DNA from 4 places in the Kluyvera chengduensis genome. Region 4 is predicted to be linked to each of the others. Evidence: predicted binding sites of a transcription regulator. Region 4 holds the regulator's gene; each other region holds the start of a gene.
What was found. Region 4 encodes sigma-54, which starts transcription at its own class of promoters, with help from an activator protein. Its sites were predicted from a motif close to GTTGGCACANNTTTCGCTNT; they were not measured.
Positions count from the first base shown of each region.

Region 1: hydN (electron transport protein HydN) is a predicted target of sigma-54. The motif match lies at 1,399-1,418, and genes of this name have one in related genera.
Region 2: ACH1XZ_RS03095 (branched-chain amino acid ABC transporter substrate-binding protein) is a predicted target of sigma-54. The motif match lies at 1,564-1,583, and genes of this name have one in related genera.
Region 3: norV (anaerobic nitric oxide reductase flavorubredoxin) is a predicted target of sigma-54. The motif match lies at 1,319-1,338, and genes of this name have one in related genera.

Region 1 covers NZ_JBIQOI010000005.1:228,021-231,602, forward strand. Annotated here, with positions in the region: gene ascF (PTS cellobiose/arbutin/salicin transporter subunit IIBC) at 1-33, opposite strand, end outside; gene ACH1XZ_RS15220 (LacI family DNA-binding transcriptional regulator) at 296-1,309, shown strand; gene hydN (electron transport protein HydN) at 1,454-1,999, shown strand; gene fdhF (formate dehydrogenase subunit alpha) at 2,035-3,582, shown strand, end outside.
Region 2 covers NZ_JBIQOI010000001.1:664,428-668,009, forward strand. Annotated here, with positions in the region: gene ACH1XZ_RS03085 (TerC/Alx family metal homeostasis membrane protein) at 1-456, shown strand, start outside; gene ACH1XZ_RS03090 (HAD family hydrolase) at 487-1,164, opposite strand; gene ACH1XZ_RS03095 (branched-chain amino acid ABC transporter substrate-binding protein) at 1,720-2,841, shown strand; gene ACH1XZ_RS03100 (ABC transporter permease subunit) at 2,921-3,582, shown strand, end outside.
Region 3 covers NZ_JBIQOI010000005.1:236,994-240,575, forward strand. Annotated here, with positions in the region: gene norV (anaerobic nitric oxide reductase flavorubredoxin) at 1-1,271, opposite strand, end outside; gene norR (nitric oxide reductase transcriptional regulator NorR) at 1,463-2,986, shown strand; gene gutQ (arabinose-5-phosphate isomerase GutQ) at 2,983-3,582, opposite strand, start outside.
Region 4 covers NZ_JBIQOI010000004.1:242,659-246,240, forward strand. Annotated here, with positions in the region: gene lptA (lipopolysaccharide ABC transporter substrate-binding protein LptA) at 1-210, shown strand, start outside; gene lptB (LPS export ABC transporter ATP-binding protein) at 217-942, shown strand; gene rpoN (RNA polymerase factor sigma-54) at 988-2,421, shown strand; gene hpf (ribosome hibernation promoting factor) at 2,444-2,731, shown strand; gene ptsN (PTS IIA-like nitrogen regulatory protein PtsN) at 2,787-3,275, shown strand; gene rapZ (RNase adapter RapZ) at 3,309-3,582, shown strand, end outside.

The DNA of each region.
Region 1 (3,582 bases), on a different contig from region 4:
GGATTGCGCCAGAGCCGCATAGTTTTTAGACATCGGAAAATCCTGTTTTATCAGTAGGGTACTTATCGCTCATCGCCCGATGTGGCGGGGTGATGAAACGTTGCATAGGAAACCGGTTCCACATAATATTCATGTGTTAATTTTGTTACATCAAGATCTAAATTTTGTTTTTAGTTAATTCGTGAAACCGATCACAGGAATGCCCATTGAACAAAAAGCGCGCGCGTCGGCGGGTGCTGTAAATAGCGAAACGGTGCAGTACACTGCTGGCAAATGATTTCTCAAGGGTATGAATATGACGACAATGCTGGAGGTAGCGCGACGGGCGGGCGTGTCGAAAGCCACCGTCTCCCGGGTGCTATCGGGCAACGGTTATGTCAGTCAGGAGACAAAGGACCGGGTGTTTCTGGCTATCGAAGAGAGCGGCTATCGGCCCAATCTGCTGGCGCGTAATCTGGCGACCAAAAAGACACAAACCCTGGGTCTGGTGGTCACCAACACGCTCTATCACGGGGTTTATTTCAGCGAGCTGCTGTTCCATGCGGCGAGTATGACGGAAGACCAGGGGCGACGCCTGATTCTGGCGGACGGTAAACACAGCGCCGAGGAAGAGCGTGAGGCGATTCAGTATCTGCTCGACCTGCGCTGCGACGGCATTATTATTTATCCCCGTTTTCTGAGCGTCGACGATATTGACGACATTATTCAGCAGCAACAGCAGCCGATATTAGTCATCAACCGTCGGCTGCGCCGAAATAGCAGTCACTGCGTGTATTGCGATCAAAAATCCGCCAGCCAGAACGCGGTGGAGCGATTAATCAGCCTTGGCCATCGTGATATTGCGTTTATTACCGGCTCGCTCGATTCGCCGACCGGCATTGAGCGTCTTTCCGGCTATAAAGATGCGCTGACAAAGCACGGCATTGCGGTGCGCAACGAACTGATTGTGGAAGGAAAGTGGACCCCCGCGACCGGTGCCGCCGGGGTGGATACGCTGCTTGATAGGCAGGTTAACTTTAGCGCGCTGGTCGCCAGCAATGATGATATGGCGGTGGGGGCGATTAAGCGTCTACACGCGCGCGGAATAAACGTGCCGCAGCAGGTTTCGGTACTCGGTTTTGATGACATTACCCTCGCGCCTTATATGGTTCCCGCGCTCTCCAGCGTGCGTATTCCGGTCACAGAAATGATCAAAGAGACCATTCATCGCCTTATTTTCATGCTCGACGGCGGGGACTTTAAATATCAGCAAACCTTCCCCGGTGAACTGATTGAGCGTGAATCCATCGTTCCGGGGCCGCACGCTTAGCGTCGTCAGCTGTCATCGTCATAAGTGACGATGACAGCTTATCTCTCATCACTCGTCAAAAAATATCCTTTAAAAACAGCTAAATAAAAGTTGGCTCGAATAATGCATTCTCCCGCGAATTCACTGTCATTGCTGGAGAAGTTGATGAACCGTTTCATCATTGCTGATGCGAGTAAATGTATTGGCTGCCGGACGTGCGAAGTCGCATGCGTGGTTTCCCACCAGGAAGATCAGGACTGCGCCGCGCTGACGCCGCAATCTTTCCTGCCCCGTATTCACGTTATTAAAGGCGTGAATGTCTCTACCGCTACCGCCTGTCGTCAGTGCGAAGACGCCCCGTGCGCCAACGTCTGCCCGAACGGCGCTATCAGCCGCGATAAAGGCTTTATTCACGTGATGCAGGAACGCTGCATTGGTTGCAAAACCTGCGTGGTGGCCTGCCCTTACGGCGCGATGGAAGTGGTGGTGCGTCCGGTGGTTCGCGACAGCGGTGCGGGCCTTAAAGTGCGCGCGGAAAAAGCCGAAGCCAACAAATGTGACCTCTGCTATCACCGCGAAGCGGGCCCTGCCTGTATGGAAGCCTGCCCGACTCACGCGCTGTTTTGCGTGGACCGCAGCAAGCTTGAACAGCTGAGCGCGGAAAAACGTCGTCGCGCCGCGCTCGATAGCGCCGCGTCTATCTCTCTTTAATCATCCTTATTTCTCTTTTAACAGGTCTGTTACTGATGAAAAAAATCACGAGTGTGTGCCCGTACTGTGGCGCTGGTTGCAAACTGAAGCTGGTTGTCGACAACGGTAAAATTATCCGCGCCGAGGCCGCCGATGGGAAAACCAACCAGAATGAGCTGTGTCTGAAGGGCTATTACGGCTGGGACTTCCTCAACGATACCAAGCTGCTGACCCCCCGATTAACGCAGCCGATGATCCGCTATGAAAAAGGTGGCAAGTTCACTCCCGTGAGCTGGGATGAGGCGATTCGCTATACTGCGAAGCGTCTTGGCGATATCAAAGCCAAATTCGGGCCGCGCGCCATTATGACCACCGGGTCATCGCGCGGCACCGGCAATGAAACCAACTACGTGATGCAGAAATTCGCCCGCGGCGTGCTGCACACCAATAACGTCGACTGCTGCGCGCGCGTCTGTCACGGTCCATCGGTGGCCGGGCTTCAGGACGTGCTGGGCAACGGCGCGATGAGCAACAGCATCGGCGATATCGAAAACTCCCGCTGCCTGCTTGTCTTTGGCTACAACTGCGCGGACTCGCACCCGATCGTGGCGCGCCGTGTGATTAAAGCGAAAGACAAAGGGGCCAAAATTATCGTCTGCGATCCGCGCCGTATTGAAACCGCGCGCATCGCCGACCAGCATCTGCAAATGCGCAACGGCAGCAATATGGCGCTGGTGAACGCCTTCGCCCACGTGCTGCTGGAAGAAGATCTCTACGACCACGAATACGTTTCGCGCTACACCACCGGGCTTGATGAACTGCGCGAAATCGTCAAAGACTACGCGCCGGAAGCGGTGGAATCCCTGACCGGCATTCCGGCCATGCAGGTTCGTCAGGCGATGCGCACCTACGCGGCTGCGCCGTCGGCGACCATTATGTGGGGCATGGGCGTGACCCAGTTCGGCCAGGCGGTCGATGTGGTGAAAGGGCTGGCAAGCCTGGCGCTGCTGACCGGTAACCTTGGGCGCGAAGCCGTTGGCGTCGGTCCGGTGCGTGGGCAGAACAACGTGCAGGGCGCATGCGACATGGGCGTGCTGCCCAACCAGTTCCCGGGCTATCAGGACGTGGTCGATGCCGCCGTACGCGAGAAGTTCGCCAACGCCTGGGGCATTGACGCCAGCCTGATGGACGACAAAGTTGGGGTGCGTATTACCGAAGTGCCGCATCTGGCCCTTGAAGGGAAAGTGAAAGCCTACTACATCATGGGCGAAGACCCGCTGCAAACCGAGGCGGATTTAGGCCTGGTGCGCAAAGGGTTTGAAGCGCTCGACTTTGTGGTGGTGCAGGACATCTTTATGACCAAGACCGCCGAGCAGGCGGACGTGCTGCTGCCTGCCACCTCATGGGGCGAACACGGCGGCGTCTTCACCTGCGCCGACCGCGGCTTCCAGCGCTTCGAAAAAGCCATCGAACCTACCTATAACGTGAAGCGCGACTGGGAAATTATCAGCCTGCTGGCAAACGAAATGGGTTACCCGATGCACTACGACGATAACCAGCAAATCTGGGACGAAATGCGCGAGCTGTGCCCGCTGTTCTATGGC
Region 2 (3,582 bases), on a different contig from region 4:
GATGAGGAACTGGCCAAGCCGGAAAACCGCGACGTGATGATGGGGCGCGGGATGAAAGCCGCGCGTTATGCCACGCCGCTGCTGCTGTGCGTCGCGGTTGTTGAGCTGTCTGATGTGATGTTCGCTTTTGACTCTGTGCCTGCGATCATTGCCGTCAGTCGCGAACCCTTGATTGTCTATAGCGCGATGATGTTCGCCATCCTCGGTCTGCGTACGCTCTACTTTGTTCTCGAGGCGCTGAAGCAGTATCTGGTGCATCTGGAGAAGGCGATAATCCTGCTGCTGTTCTTTATTGCGATTAAGCTGGGGCTGAACGCCACCGACCATATCTGGCACCACGGTTATAGCCTGAGCGCGACAACCAGCCTTTATGTAGTGCTGGGCGTATTGGCACTGGGTATCCTTGCCAGCGTGCTGTTCCCGGAGAAATCGGGCGAAGACGAAAAGAATGGATGAATGCGCCCCGGTGATTTCACCGGGGGGAAATCAGGTTAACTCTTTCATAAACTCGCTGCGAAACCGCGCAATTGGGTTTTTCTTACGCGACCAGCTTGATTGGAAATGCTGCCAGTGAGCATCGCTGGCCGTCGCCAATAGTTCATAGTCCCCGCGCGTATCGCCCCATGCGCGGATATGATACTGATTGAGCGGACCGTAAACCGCTTCAAGGCGGTTAATCTTATGAATACACCGGCAGTTATGCCCGACGATCCGCCCCGTCAATACACCGTCTTTGCTTTCCAGCTCGGTGCCAATCAGCTTAATGCCCAGCTTATCAGCGAAAGGTCGCAGGACAATCATCGGCGAAGCCGAGCACAGCGTCACCTCGGCACCGGTTGCGACCTCTGCGGCAACCGCCAGAAGCCCCGCTGGGCGCATCAGCTTTTTCCACGACTTCTGGCAGTAGGCTTCCGCTTTATCCTGCACCCATTTTTCATCGCGGCCAGCCAGGAAAGTGGTGATTAACACTTCCTTGAGCTCATCGCGGGTGAGGCGACGACGGAAACACTGCAATGAAGGGATCACGAGGCGCAGCATCTTGCGGGCAAACTGACGACGACCGAAGGCAAATTTTAAAAAAGGGATAAAGCTGTCGTGCCGGGTCAGCGTTCCGTCAAAGTCAAAAACGGAAAGGATCTGTTTATCGGCCTCGGTTATCATCATCATTTTTCACGCCATTATTGTGTAAAAACAAAATATTAAAACAAAAGATTGCGGATGCAAAATGTATCTGGAGTCATTCCTTCGTGTGCTTTCTATTAGCGTAGAACAAGAAAAGCGCCGATATCAATGAAGATACGCGCTAATACTGCAACGACAAGACAACGGGTTAGGCTGAATGCTTTTATTCCCGTTGCCCCATAAAAATCCCGCGTTGCACCATCAGCTAACATAACCCGCCCATTTTGCTACAAAAATGCACAAAGCGTGACTATTGCATTATTTATGTACTTTATTGTTAAGGAGATGTGATCCCCGCCGTAATTTCACCGCGCCGAGGCAGAGGCCTTATACGCGCACTCTATACTCAAAATTGTCTAAATCCGAGCAAGGGTGCGCAAAGTTGGCAACCATTTTGCTTAATGATTTGGCCTGAAAAGCGTAAGGAAACCTCGCCGTTATCAGCAGGATATTGTCAGGATGTCGTTGTTTGGTGCTCGCGCCAGCCGTTCGGCTTCACACCGCTATGCATAAACCTCTTTGCTAAGGTAGATAATAATGTCGCTGAAATTGATAAAAAGTCCGCTTTCTCTTGTGTTGGCAGGTTGTCTGGTGACGGCGTTTTCCGCCCAGGCCGATATCGTCATCGGTGTTGCGGGGCCATTCACGGGTCCTAACGCCACCTATGGCGATCAATACTGGCATGGTGCCACCCAGGCGGCAGCGGATATCAACGCTGCCGGTGGGATAAACGGCGAAAAAATTAAGCTGGTGCAGGGGGATGATGCCTGCGAACCCAAACAGGCCGTATCGGTTGCCAACCGGCTGGTCGATCAGGATAAAGTGCAGGCCGTCGTCGGTCATTTCTGCTCTTCTTCCACCATGCCCGCATCAGAGGTTTATAACGACGCAGGTATTCTTGCCATTACTCCAGGCTCAACCAATCCACTCATTACCGAACGCGGGATGAACGACATGTTCCGCATGTGCGGCCGCGATGACCAGCAGGGCGGCGTCGCCAGCGATTTCATTATTGATAAGCTGAAGGCCAAGCGCGTGGTGATCATCCACGATAAAGACACCTACGGTCAGGGGCTGGCCGATGCCACTCGTGCCGCGCTGGCAAAACGTGGCGTCAAGGATGTGATGTATGAAGGTCTGTCGCGTGGGGAAAAAGACTTTAACGCCCTCGTGACCAAAATTAGTGCGCAGAAGCCGGACGTAGTGTTCTTCGGTGGCTGTCACCCGGAAGCCGGCCCGCTGGTGCGTCAAATGCGTGAGCAGGGTGTGCAGGCGAAATTCTTCTCCGGTGACTGCATCGTCAACGAAGAGATGGTCACCGCCGCGGGCGGGCCGCAGTACACCAAGGGCATCTATATGACCTTCGGCAAAGATCCTCGTCTGATCCCGGACGGCAAAGCGGTTATCGAGAAATTCCGTGCCAATAAATTTGAGCCGGAAGGCTACACCCTCTACTCCTACGCCTCTATTCAGGCCATTGCCGCCGCGTTCAAAGCCACCGGTGGTGCTGATTCTGCAAAAGCCAGCGCCTGGCTGAAAGCCAACCCGGTTGAGACGGTGATGGGTAAAAAAGCCTGGGACAGCAAAGGGGACCTGAAGGTCTCGGATTACGTGGTCTACCAATGGGATGACCAGGGCAAGTACAAGGAAGTCGAGTAACGAGACGGAATCACGCTCAGCGCCGGGATGCTCCCATCCCGGCGCTCAATAATAGATGGCACAACATGAGTGAGCGATGATGGAGACATTCTTCCTGCAACAGTTAGTCAATGGATTGACGCTAGGTTCCGTCTACGGATTGATAGCCATTGGTTACACCATGGTTTACGGCATTATCGGCATGATTAACTTCGCGCACGGCGAAGTGTATATGATATCGGCCTATCTCTGCGCCATCGGTCTGGCGCTGCTCTCCTTTTTTGGTCTGCACTCTTTTCCATTGCTGATCCTGGGCACGCTGGTGTTTACCATCGTGGTGACGGGGGTTTACGGCTGGACGATTGAGCGCATCGCCTATAAACCGCTGCGCAACTCGACGCGCCTGGCACCGCTGATTTCCGCCATCGGGATGTCGCTCATCCTGCAAAACTATGCGCAAATCAGCCAGGGGCCGCGTCAACAGGGCGTGCCGACGATGCTCGACGGCGTGCTGCGTCTGCATATTGGCGAAGGCTTTGTGCAGATAACCTACACCAAAATCTTTATTCTGCTGGCCTCGTTTGCGGGCATGCTGCTGTTGACCTGGATAATCGGCCATACCCGCCTTGGGCGCATGTGCCGCGCGGTGCAGCAGGATCGCAAAATGGCGTCCATCCTCGGCATCAATACTGACCGGATTATCTCGCTGGTGTTCGTTATCGGCGCGGCAATGGCGGGGCTGGCGGGGGTGCTTATCACCAT
Region 3 (3,582 bases), on a different contig from region 4:
TCGGCGGCGGCAGCAGCGGCACAGGCACAGGCGTCTTTCGCGGCGTCTGGTTTTGCCGTGGCTTCTGGCAGCGGAGCCAGCGCCCACTGACGGGCAATTTCACGGCCGTGCTGACGGCAGATTTCCAGCGCGTCGATATCCGGGCGCCATTTCGCCTTCAGGCTCAGGGACATTTCAAAGCCCGCATCCTGCAAACGGGTAGACAGACGGTCAACTGCGCCGCCGCTCCAGCCGTGAGAACCAAAGGCGCTGGCGCGTTTGTTACGGAAGCGCAGGCCAGTCATCTCTTCCACCAGGCCGGCAATTTTCGGCATCATCACGTTGTTCATGGTTGAAGTCCCCACCAGCACGCCTTTAGAACGGAAGACGTTGGTCAGAATTTCGTTTTTATCGCTGCGGGCGACGTTGAAGATTTTCACCGCCACGTTCGGGTCAACTTCGTTGATCCCCTGGGCAATCGCATCCGCCATCATGCGGGTGTTGTTGGACATGGTGTCGTAGAAGATGGTGATACGGTCTTCCTGATAGTCCGCTGCCCATTTCAGGTACAGCTCAACAATCTGAGTTGGGTTTTCACGCCATACCACACCGTGGGAGGTGGCAATCATATCAACCGGCAGGTTGAAGCCGAGGATTTCGGTGATTTTCGGCGTCACCAGACGGCTGAACGGGGTCAGGATGTTGGCGTAGTAGCGTTGGCACTGTTCGAACAGTTCGGTCTGGTCAACTTCGTCGTTGAACAGGCGTTCGTCACAGTAGTGCTGGCCGAAGGCATCGTTACTGAACAGCACCGCATCACCGGTCATGTAGGTCATCATGCTGTCGGGCCAGTGCAGCATCGGGGTTTCAACGAAGATCAGCTGTTTGCCGTTACCGATGTCCAGGCTGTCGCCGGTTTTCACCACGTGGAAGTTCCACTCTGGGTGATGGTGGTGACCGTTGATGGAGTCAATGGCGTTAGCGGTGCAGTAGATTGGGGTGTCCGGGATCTGCGACATCAGCTCGGTCAGCGCACCGGCGTGGTCTTCTTCGGCGTGGTTAATGATGATGTAGTCGATGTCGGCGAGGTCGATTTCGCCGCGCAGGTTCTGCACGAATTCACGGCTGAATTTATGGTCGACGGTATCAATCAGGACGTTTTTCTCTTCACGGATAAGGTAGCTGTTGTAGCTGCTGCCGCGCAGCGTTTTGTATTCGGTACCGTGGAAATCACGCACTTCCCAATCACGTTGACCAACCCAATGAATGTTATTTTTAACCAGAATAGACATAGCAACCTCAATTAATTCAGCGTTTTTTCAAAAAAGATGTATTGCTAATTGCAGGTTGCGTGCCAACTTTTTAATTTATTGATTTTATTGAATTAATTAATTTATACCTCTTTATCGTTAGTCAAAATGACTATGCTTGATATTGTCAATATGACATCATGTATTGTCAAAATGACTGTAAGGGGTACGCCATGAGCTTTTCCGTTGATGTGCTGGCGGGCATTGCTATCGAACTTCAGCGCGGCGTCGGCCATCAGGACCGATTCCAGCGTCTGATTACCACGCTGCGCCAGGTGCTGGAGTGCGATGCCTCGGCGCTGCTGCGCTACGACGCCCGGCAGTTTATTCCGCTGGCGATTGATGGGTTGGCGAAAGATGTGCTCGGCAGGCGATTTACCCTCGAAGGGCACCCGCGCCTGGAGGCGATTGCCCGCGCGGGCGACGTGGTGCGTTTTCCGGCGGATAGCGATTTGCCCGACCCGTACGATGGTCTGATCCCCGGTCAGGAGAGCCTGAAGGTCCACGCCTGTATCGGGTTGCCGCTATTCGCCGGGCAGAATCTGATTGGCGCGCTGACCCTCGACGGTATGTCGCCGGATCAGTTCGATGTGTTCAGCGACGAAGAGCTACGGCTGATTGCCGCGCTGGCAGCCGGAGCGCTCAACAACGCCCTGCTGATTGAGCAGCTTGAAAGCCAGAATATGCTGCCGGGCGCACCGACCGACTTTGAGCAGGTGAAAGAGACGCAGATGATTGGCCTGTCGCCGGGCATGATGCAGCTCAAAAAAGAGATAGAGATTGTCGCCGCCTCTGACCTGAATGTGCTGATAAGCGGTGAAACCGGCACCGGGAAAGAGCTGGTGGCAAAAGCGATTCATGAGGGCTCGCCGCGCGCGGTCAGCCCGCTGGTTTATCTGAACTGCGCCGCGTTGCCGGAGAGCGTCGCCGAGAGTGAGCTTTTTGGTCACGTCAAAGGGGCGTTTACCGGGGCTATCAGCAACCGCAGCGGCAAGTTTGAAATGGCCGACAACGGCACGCTGTTCTTAGATGAAATTGGCGAGCTGTCGCTGGCGCTACAGGCCAAGCTGCTGCGCGTATTGCAGTATGGCGATATTCAGCGCGTCGGCGATGACCGCAGCCTACGCGTCGATGTGCGCGTGCTGGCTGCTACCAACCGCGATCTGCGCGAAGAGGTGGTTGCCGGTAATTTCCGCGCCGACCTGTTCCATCGCCTGAGCGTGTTCCCGCTTTTCGTGCCGCCGCTGCGCGAGCGGGGTGACGACGTGGTGCTGCTGGCGGGTTACTTCTGCGAGCAGTGTCGGCTGCGGCTTGGATTGTCGCGAGTGGTATTAAGCAGCGGCGCGCGGGCGCATCTGCAAAGCTACGGCTGGCCGGGTAACGTGCGCGAGCTTGAGCACGCGGTACACCGTGCGGTGGTGCTGGCGCGGGCAACCACGCGCAGCAACGGCGAGGTGGTGCTGGAGGCGCAGCACTTTGCGTTCCAGGAAAGTACACCGACGGCGGCGGTTGCTGAAGTTGCGTCCCCGTTGGCAACGGTTAATAACCTGCGCGACGCCACCGAGCATTTTCAGCGGCAGATGATTCGCCAGGCACTGGAGACGCATCAACATAACTGGGCGGCAAGCGCCCGGGCGCTGGAGACAGACGTCGCCAACCTGCACCGGCTGGCGAAGCGTCTGGGGCTGAAGGATTAAAGGATCCCGGCCTGGTAGAAGTTTTGCAGGTTAATCGCGCCGACCAATCGGTGGTTGTCATCCACCACCGGGGCGGCGCTGATTTTCTGCTTCATCAGCTGTTCTTTGGCGTCGATCGCCCGCGCCTGGTCGTGCAGGGTCACGCCGCCTTTGGTCATTGCATCGTTAACACAATCGGCCAGCGAACCGCCGCTCACCAGCCAACGGCGCAGGTCGCCGTCAGTGAAGACACCCTGAACCTGTGATTGTTCGTTACAGACCGCGACCATCCCCATGCCGGTACGGCTGAGTTCGAGCATGGCGTCCATTACGCTGGCGTGAACGGTAACCTGCGGGACATCATCCTCGTGACGCATCAGGTGGTGAACGCGGTTGAGCAGGCGAGCGCCCAGCGCACCGGCCGGGTGGGAGCGGGCAAAATCTTCTTCGTTAAAGCCGCGCGCCTGCATCACGGCAATCGCCAGCGCGTCGCCCATCATCAACGTGTTGACGGTGCTGGAGGTTGGCGCCAGGTGCATCGGACAGGCTTCACGTTCAACGGCAATATCGAGCACGGCATCGGCCGCCTGCGCCAGCGCGGAGTTGGCTTTGCCGGT
Region 4 (3,582 bases):
CTGGCTAACGACTTCGTGGTGCTGACCGGCAACGCTTACCTTGAGCAGTTGGATAGCAATATCAAAGGCGACAAGATCACCTATCTGGTCAAAGAGCAAAAAATGCAGGCGTTTAGTGATAAAGGCCGACGCGTGACCACCGTTCTGGTTCCGTCGCAGCTACAGGACAAATCCAAAGACCAGGCTCCGGCACAGAAAAAGAGTAACTAATTCGTTATGGCGACATTAACTGCAAAAAATCTGGCAAAAGCCTACAAAGGCCGCCGCGTCGTGGAAGATGTCAGTCTGACCGTGAACTCCGGTGAGATTGTGGGCCTGCTTGGGCCAAACGGCGCGGGTAAAACCACCACCTTCTACATGGTAGTAGGGATAGTTCCGCGCGATGCCGGCAACATCATCATCGACGATGAAGACATCAGCCTGCTGCCGCTGCACGCCCGCGCGCGTCGCGGCATTGGCTATCTGCCGCAGGAAGCCTCGATCTTCCGCCGTCTGAGCGTCTATGACAACCTGATGGCGGTGCTGCAGATCCGTGACGATCTGAGCAACGAGCAGCGCGAAGACCGCGCCAAAGAGCTGATGGAAGAGTTCCACATCGAGCATCTGCGCGACAGCCTGGGCCAGGCGCTTTCCGGCGGTGAACGTCGCCGCGTTGAAATCGCCCGTGCGCTGGCGGCAAACCCGAAATTTATCCTGCTGGATGAACCGTTTGCCGGCGTTGACCCGATCTCCGTTATCGATATCAAACGCATCATCGAACACCTTCGCGACAGCGGCCTTGGCGTGCTTATCACCGACCACAACGTACGTGAAACGCTGGCCGTATGTGAACGAGCCTATATCGTCAGCCAGGGGCACCTGATTGCCCACGGCACCCCGCAGGAGATCCTACAAGACGAACATGTTAAACGCGTGTATCTTGGGGAAGACTTCAGACTCTGATAGGGTAGTGGTTTACGACGTTAGCGGGAGATATTCGTTCTGAACATGAAGCAAGGTTTGCAATTAAGGCTCAGCCAACAGCTTGCCATGACGCCACAACTGCAGCAGGCAATCCGTCTGTTGCAATTGTCTACGCTGGAACTTCAGCAGGAACTCCAGCAAGCGCTGGAGAGCAACCCCCTGCTTGAGCAAACCGATCTTCACGAAGAAGTAGAGACCCAGGAAACCGTCGATAACGAAACGCTGGACAGCGTCGATGCGCTGGAAAAGCCCGATATGCCCGAAGAGCTGCCGCTCGACGCCAGCTGGGATGAAATCTACACCGCCGGTACCCCTTCCGGAACCGGGGCGGATTATCAGGACGATGAACTGCCGGTGTATCAGGGTGAAACCACCCAGTCACTGCAAGATTATCTGATGTGGCAAGTTGAGCTCACGCCGTTTACCGATACCGACCGGGCAATTGCGACATCGATTGTCGACGCGGTAGACGATACCGGCTATCTCACCGTCACGGTGGAAGACATTCATGAAGGCATTGGCGATGACGAGATTGGTCTCGATGAAGTGGAAGCCGTGCTTAAGCGGATCCAGCGATTCGATCCGGTCGGCGTCGCCGCTAAAGATCTCCGCGATTGCCTGCTGATCCAGCTTTCTCAGTTCTCTCCTACTACGCCACGCATTGACGAAGCCCGCCTGATTATCAGCGATCATCTCGATCTGCTCGCTAATCATGACTTCCGCTCGCTGATGCGCGTCACTCGTCTGAAAGAAGACGTGTTGAAAGAGGCGGTGGATCTGATCCAATCATTGGATCCGCGCCCGGGCCAATCGATCCAGACCGGCGAGCCGGAATACGTGATCCCTGACGTGCTGGTGCGCAAAGTGAATGGCCGCTGGGCCGTTGAATTGAACGCCGACAGCATCCCGCGCCTGCAAATCAACCAGCACTATGCGGCAATGTGTAACAACGCCCGTAATGACGCCGACAGTCAGTTTATCCGCAGCAACCTGCAGGATGCGAAGTGGCTGATTAAGAGTCTTGAGAGCCGCAACGATACGCTGCTGCGGGTAAGCCGCTGCATCGTAGAGCAACAACAGGCCTTTTTCGATCTCGGCGAAGAGTATATGAAACCGATGGTGCTGGCGGACATCGCCCAGACCGTCGAAATGCACGAGTCCACGATTTCGCGTGTTACCACGCAAAAGTATTTGCATAGCCCACGAGGCATTTTCGAGCTTAAGTATTTCTTTTCCAGTCACGTCAGCACCGAGGGCGGCGGCGAAGCCTCGTCCACGGCGATTCGCGCACTGGTTAAGAAATTAATTGCCGCTGAGAACCCGGCAAAACCACTGAGCGACAGTAAACTGACCACCATGCTCTCTGAACAGGGTATCATGGTGGCACGGCGTACCGTTGCAAAGTACCGAGAGTCTTTATCCATCCCGCCGTCTAACCAGCGTAAACAACTGGTCTGACACAACTGATAAGGAAGACACTATGCAGCTCAACATCACTGGACACAACGTCGAAATTACCGATGCGATGCGCGAATTTGTGAATGCGAAATTCGCTAAGCTCGAACAGTATTTCGAGAGGATCAATCAGGTCTACATTGTGTTAAAGGTGGAGAAATTGACGCACATCTCGGACGCCACATTGCACGTTAACGGGGGCGAACTTCATGCCAGCGCGGAAGGGCAGGATATGTACGCCGCCATCGACAGTTTGATTGATAAACTGGCGAGACAGTTAAACAAGCATAAAGATAAACTAAAACAACATTGATTGTCCGAGCAGTCGCCCGATATGCCCGCATACCGGGCGATGCTTAGGTGAAATTATGACAAATAACGATTCGGCTCTTCAACTGAGCAATGTCCTTAACCAGGAATGTACCCGCAGTGCTGTGCACTGTCAGAGTAAAAAACGCGCGCTGGAAATCATCAGCGAGCTGGCGGCAAAACAGCTGAGCCTGCCTCCGCAGGTGGTCTTTGAGGCGATTTTGACCCGCGAGAAGATGGGCAGTACCGGTATTGGTAACGGTATCGCTATTCCTCACGGCAAGCTGGAAGAAGATACGCTGCGCGCGGTTGGTGTATTTGTGCAGCTGGAAACCCCGATCGCCTTTGATGCTATCGACAATCAGCCTGTCGATTTACTCTTTGCGCTCCTGGTGCCGGCAGACCAGACCAAAACCCACCTGCATACGCTTTCTCTGGTGGCAAAACGTCTGGCGGATAAAACCATTTGCCGTCGTCTGCGTGCCGCACAGAGCGACGAAGAGCTGTATCAAATCATCACCGATACGGAAACCCACGATGATGCGTAATGGACATCACGTCGTACTGAGGAGAAACGGTACATGGTACTGATGATCGTCAGCGGCCGCTCAGGCTCCGGAAAATCGGTCGCCCTGCGCGCGCTGGAAGATATGGGCTTTTACTGCGTCGATAACCTGCCGGTCGTGCTGCTGCCAGAGCTGGCAAAAACGCTTGCCGACCGCGAAATATCCGCCGCCGTCAGCATTGACGTGCGTAACATGCCTGAATCGCCGGAAATCTTTGAGCGGGCAATGGAAAACCTGCCGGATAACTTCTCCCCGCAGCTGTTATTCCTTGATGCCGATCGCAACACCC